One region of the Phyllobacterium sp. 22552 genome, then DNA from elsewhere that is predicted to be linked to it. Evidence: predicted binding sites of a transcription regulator. Region 1 holds the regulator's gene; the other holds the start of a gene.
What was found. The regulator PhoB, encoded in region 1, activates phosphate uptake and scavenging genes when phosphate is short. The targets are predictions, from matches to a motif close to TGTCATNNANCTGTCAT.
Positions count from the first base shown of each region.

Region 2: the regulator PhoB is predicted to act here: its motif matches at 1,898-1,914, upstream of pstS (phosphate ABC transporter substrate-binding protein PstS).

Region 1 covers NZ_JBQENG010000009.1:123,283-126,420, forward strand. The annotation lists gene ACTJI9_RS20175 (ABC transporter ATP-binding protein/permease) at 1-1,306, shown strand, start outside; gene phoB (phosphate regulon transcriptional regulator PhoB) at 1,469-2,155, opposite strand; gene phoU (phosphate signaling complex protein PhoU) at 2,172-2,900, opposite strand; gene pstB (phosphate ABC transporter ATP-binding protein PstB) at 2,924-3,138, opposite strand, start outside.
Region 2 covers NZ_JBQENG010000008.1:272,507-275,644, reverse strand. The annotation lists gene ACTJI9_RS19335 (Na/Pi cotransporter family protein) at 1-614, opposite strand, end outside; gene pstS (phosphate ABC transporter substrate-binding protein PstS) at 689-1,768, opposite strand; gene ACTJI9_RS19325 (diguanylate cyclase) at 2,410-3,138, opposite strand, start outside.

The sequences.
Region 1 (3,138 bases):
TCTTGGAGATTATGGCAGTGCCACGCTGGCCTTTACGGCCATTGCGCTCTACGTGCCCGTCAGCACATGGATTGCCATGCGTATTGGCCGCGCTCTTGAAAAACTCACCCTCGCCATGCAGCAATCCGAAGGCAGTTACAGAAGTGAGCTGACCACATTGTTGCGCCGCAGCTTTCAGGTTGCCGCTGCCAATGGCGAGACTGTTCAAAAGTCGTTAAATGACAAGCTTTACAGAAGCGTCGACAATAATTGGGGGCGTTTCAATGTGTTCGATGCCTGCTATATGTCGTTCACCTCGATCTACAATTTCTTTTCCGCCCGTATTGTCGCCTATATACCCGGTCTTCTGCCCTATATGGGTAATACGATCAGCTTCAAGAACTATATTACCGGTTCCGAGCTTGTTGGTTCGATGATCAATGAATGCTCCTGGTTTATCCATGTCATGCCCGCAATTGCCAATTTGAAGGCAAATGCACGGCGCGTTACCGAATTGGCCCAAGCGGTCGAGCGTGTCAGCCAGCCCTCGGAATATTATCGGTCCACCGGTGTCAGTGAGTTCAAATTTGCAACACAGCATGAAGCCTTTGGCGTCTCGGTGCGGGGACTTGAATTGATGCATCGCGACAGCGAGGCCAAAGCTTTTCTCACACTTGGAAATATGCGGTTGCGCAAGGGCCAATGGGCTTACATCAAGGGCGATTCCGGTAGTGGAAAAACCTGTTTGCTCAAAGCAATGAACGGGCTTTGGGGCTATGGCCGTGGTGAAATCTTTTACCCGAAAGATGCGGCAACAATGTATGCGGCGCAGGAGGTCAAACTTCCCGGCGTGTCGCTGAAACAGCTCGTATGCCTTCCAATGGATGAAAGCCGTTTTGGCGATTCCTCCGTTGCGGCCGCCCTGCACCGCGCCGGCATGGGCGACTTTATTGAAAACCTTGGTGAAGAATGCCGCGATGGCACGTCTTGGGACCAGCTCCTGTCGGGTGGCCAGAAGCAGAAACTGGTGCTTGCGCGCATATTGCTGCACAAGCCTGCGGTTTTGTTTCTTGATGAAGCAACCGGCGCGCTGGACCCGGACTCCAAGATCGCCTTCCATCAGGCCATCAAGGATCATTGTGCCGGAACCACCGTTATCAGCGTGATGCATGAGATCGAAGCGCCACGCTCGGTTTCCGGCGAAAACTTCTATACGCATATTTTGGAGATCAATGGCGGCACAGCTATCCAACGGCCACTTCTGGAGACATTGGTCGAGCCAGATCCGCTACCAGCAACAAACTTCCCGCTGATTGCCGCCGAATAGCCCTTTTCGGACACCGCGCTTTTTGTCCGGTAGAAGCAGTTCTGTTTAAATGAGACTACCGGTCATTTGCGCAAGCCATCTCTAGCGCAAATTGGCTCATATAACGCCAATTCTGTTTCCCGGCCGAGACAGAAATTCGATAAAGAAAAACGCGCTTTAATCCTATCCGAAGGAATAGCCTGCACCGCGCACGGTCCGGATCGGATCAAGCGATCTGCCAATATTGATTGCCTTGCGCAAACGGCCAACATGCACGTCAACCGTGCGGTCATCGACGTAAATATCCGCGCCCCATACATTATCCAGGAGTTGTCCGCGCGAGAACACCCGGCCTGGAGACTGCATCAGGAATTCCAGCAGGCGGAATTCTGTCGGTCCGAGCTTGAGTTCACGCTCTTTGCGGAAAACCCTGTGCTGTTCGCGGTCAAGTTTCAGATCTCCAAAGCTCAACACATGCGACAAGAGACTTGGATTGACCCGGCGTAGCATGGACTTGATGCGTGCCAGCAATTCCGGTGTCGAGAACGGCTTGACCATGTAATCATCCGCACCGGTTGAAAGACCGCGAACACGCTCGCTTTCTTCACCGCGCGCGGTCAACATGATGATCGGCAGGATTTCTGTCTCGCGCCGAGCACGCAGGCGGCGGCAAAGTTCAATACCGGAAAGGCCTGGAAGCATCCAATCGAGGATCAGCAGATCCGGCACCTTTTCGCGCAAGGCGATTTCGGCTTCGTCACCACGGCTGATGGTTTCGACAATATAGCCTTCTGCCTCCAGATTATAACGCAGGAGAACACTGAGGGCATCTTCGTCTTCAACGACTGTGATTCTGGGAGCTATAGGCATGGTCTGCTTCCGGCAATTATGGCGTTACTGGCTCGTCAAGAATAACGGTATGCGACTGATCTTCCTTCGGGCGTTCCGCCGGAAGCTGTGTTCCCGTTACAATGTAATAGACCGTCTCGGCGATATTGGTGGCATGGTCACCGATGCGCTCAATATTCTTGGCGCAGAACAAAAGATGCGTGCAAGCAGATATATTGCGCGGATCTTCCATCATATAGGTCAGGAGTTCGCGGAACAGCGACGTGTAAAGCGCATCAATCTCATCATCGCGTTCACGGACGATATTGACCTGTGCCACCGAGCGTGTCGCATAAGCGTCGAGAACATCCTTAAGTTGTGTCAATGCCAGTTCTGCGATGGTCTGCAGGCCGCGATAGACAGAGAGCGTCTGGCGCGTATCGTTAACGGCTACGACACGCTTGGCAATGTTCTTGCCAAGATCGCCGATACGCTCAAGATCGGATGAAATGCGGATCGTGCCGATTACTTCACGCAAGTCGATCGCCATTGGCTGGCGCTTGCCGATGATGGTGATCGCCTTTTCGTCAATCTCGCGCTGACCGGCGTCGAGGATAAGGTCGTCAGAGATCACGCGCTGGGCAAGCGCATTGTCCGAATTGACCATGGCCGACACAGCCTGTTCGACCATGCGCTCCGCATGTCCGCCCATCTCTGCAATCTTGTGCGTCAGAAACTTCAGTTCATCGTCATAAGAGCGGACGGTGTGTTGTGCTGTGTCAGTCATTGTCTAACCCTCTTCCCGTGAGATCAACCGAAACGTCCGGTAATGTAGTCCTGCGTGCGCTTTTCGGTAGGGCTGGTAAACATCATTTCAGTGTCACCGACTTCAACAATATTTCCAAGATGGAACATTGCCGTGCGTTGCGACACGCGTGCCGCCTGCTGCATTGAGTGCGTGACGATGACGATCGTGTAGTTCTGGCGCAATTCGTCGATCAGTTCTTCAACCTTTGCCGTCGCGA
Region 2 (3,138 bases), on a different contig from region 1:
ACGATACCGATTGTAGCCGAGGATGAGTGGATCATCGCGGTCACACCAGCTGCAATAAGAACGCACTTGATCAGGTTGAAATAAGAGTCTGCCTGGAGGGTGGAAAGAACCGACATCACTTCCGGGATATTTCGGAGCGGTCTTAGACCACCGGTCATCAGGTTCAACCCGTAGAAAATCAGGGCAAAGCCCATGCAGGCAAGCGCGATGTTGCGCACTTTGTCATTCTTCGAAAAACAATAGACCAACGAGAAAAGGCCGGCAAAGATCAGACCGAGCGGCCCAAGAGGGAGCGCAATCAAGCCATTGCCAAGTGTGGTGCCGATATTCGCTCCCATTATGACACTGATGGCAGGCCTCAATCCAACGACCCCGGCGTTCACCAGGCCTACTACCATAACAGTCATCGCTGTTGATGATTGAATAACGCCCGTGATCAGTGTACCGGCCACAACACCTTTTATCGGGGTTCCTGCGGCTTTGGCCAGAAATGCCCGCATCTTGTTGACCGAAAGTGCCTGGATGCCATTCGACATGAATTCCAGACCAAGCATGAATATTCCGAGCCCACCGATCACCGGCACGAGAATATCCTTGAAAATATCTATATCCATTGCGTCTTATCCCCATAGCGCCAAGGCGCGGTCCATTGATCTGCCTGCATCCCCTTGCAGGCATGCTTTAGCTTTCATTGCGTTGAGGAGCCGATCAGCCAATATTGCTTTATCCGGCTCACCAGAGGTTCCGATAAAGGCACATAACGCAGGGCCTGCGCATCGCGGCCGCCGCTCTCAAATGCCAGTCGGAAATAGTCATGGACACGGCGATAGCGACCAGGTGAACGACCCTCTATTGGCACGACGGCATAAGTGGCACCGCATATCGGATAGGTCACGTCTCCGGGCTGGTCAGTCAGGGATAGGGCAAAATCCTCCGCCTTCGTCCAGTCAACGGCCGCTTGCGCTGCGCTAACACCCTCCGGGCCGGGCAGAACGAATTTGCCTGACTTGTTCTCAATGGCAGCAACCGTCAGTTGTGCTCTTTCGACCTGCCCATATTCCGCATAGGCAATGGCGCCCTTTGTGGCTTTCACCGTAAGAATTAAGTCTTGTGTCCCTTCGACACTGGTCCCCCACGGCCAGGCTATCAGCGTGTCCGCCCCATATTTCGCTTTCCACTCATCATTCTGGGAGGAAAGGTAGCTGGAGAACATATAGGTAGTGCCTGATCCATCCTTGCGATGGATGGGACTGATCTTGATGTCGGGGAGATTTAATTCCGGGTTTAACTGTTTTATCGCCGCGTCGGACCATGATTGGATTTTGCCAAGATAAATATCTGCAAGAAGCGGCCCCGACAGATTCAATCGGCCAATGCCTTCCAGATTAATCGCGATGGCAACGCTGCCCAACACAATCGGAAATTGCTGACGCCCATGTTTGGCAAGTTCCGCATGCGATAATGGAACGTCTGTTGCCGCAAAATCCATTTCCGGCTGGCTGAGGCGCATAACACCTGCAAGCGATCCTACCAATTCATAGTCTACCGTCCAGTCCGGCGAAGTGAAATCTCCACCATCTGTGCGGGATGCTTTGTAGTTTTCAGCCCATTTCGCAATGATGGGCGCTGCAAATGTCGAGCCGGCGCCGCGGATTGGCTCAGCCATAACGGGTGAACCTGACAACAGACTTAGGACCAAAAGTGCCGACCCGACAAGGTCAAAAGCTGCCGGTCTTGTCTGGCAGATACGCAATAACAGACGTTCCATCGTCAAGACCTCGATCACTATCGCTGAAAGATCGAAGCGTGTCCCGGCATCCGCCGCCAGGCGATGGATGCAGAGACGTCCGACTGACGCTCCGAAAAAATAATCGTACTTTTTCAGTATCTCTGTTTCTTAAAACATTAATGACAACTCCAGTGTCTTCTCAAGAACCTTCCGGTGGTGCCGGACCACTGCATTGTGTTGGAAACGGCAAGGGTAGTTGGATCAACATCATAGCGGATAACAAGGTGGCCACGGACTCCAGGGATGTGAGCTGGTCCGGAGCAATGCTGGCGCGCTCCTTGTCCGCCGGTGATGCCCAGTCCAACCTCCTCGCCATCTGTAGCGCGGCGCACACAAGCGCATATCCGAGGCGCTGGTCGGGCCAAGCTTCGAGTATTCTCCTTGATCTCGGCAACGACGTATTGTCTGGTCGCTGGGCTGCACATGACACATCCATGCCGTGCCCTGCCGGGTTCCTAGCCGTGAGTAACGTCGTACAGCCCCGTGCTTTGAACTGATCGACAGCATAAGTTTCTGCCGCGTGTTCAATCGCTTCTGTTGGCGGTGTGATTGTTGGCTGGCAACACGACCAGTGGTCGTCCCGCTACGACTTCAACTTCCGGCGAGTCCTACACGCCAGCCTACGCATGTTGGACACGATCCCGCCCTGCCCGTTTTGCAGCGTAGAGGCCTGCATCTGCTCGTGAGATCACTTGGGCAAGGTCTTCACGCGGGCGGACCTCGGCAACGCCGAGGCTCACGGTGACCTTCCAGGAGTGGGGTAGCCCTTTGAATTCGGCCTCCCGTACTTGATTGCGTAACTGTTCGGCGAATGCGAAGGCGCCGGCCGCATCGCAATCGGGCATCAGGACAGCAAATTCCTCGCCTCCCAGTCGACCGCAGACATCGATGTTTCGTACTGCTTTCAAAAGCAGGTTGCCAAAACCACTGAGAACGTGGTCGCCTACCTCATGACCGAAAGTGTCATTGATCGCCTTGAAGTGATCAATGTCGGCGACAAGGAGGCTAACAGGTCTGGCTGCCGAAATATGGAAATGAAGCATAGTCTCCTCATCAAAACCCCGCCGGTTCAGCAGTCCCGTCAGAGGATCCGTGGCCCTTTCTTGAATAAGCACCTCCATCTTATCTCCTATGGCTACTGCCAGTAGAGCGAGAGCTAGTGCGACGCCCAAAACAGCCAAAGAAAACTGTAGAGCCAGCCAGAAGGCACTGAAACCGAAATCCTGCGCGCTCGGAGCCCTGGTTCCAACGGTTAGAACGGTCCGAGGGAAGAAGTGCATGGAAAAAGCGAGCAGTATCCAGAAAAGGATACGCTCGGAGGATCTTCCGAGGCGCAGGTGACGCAACGT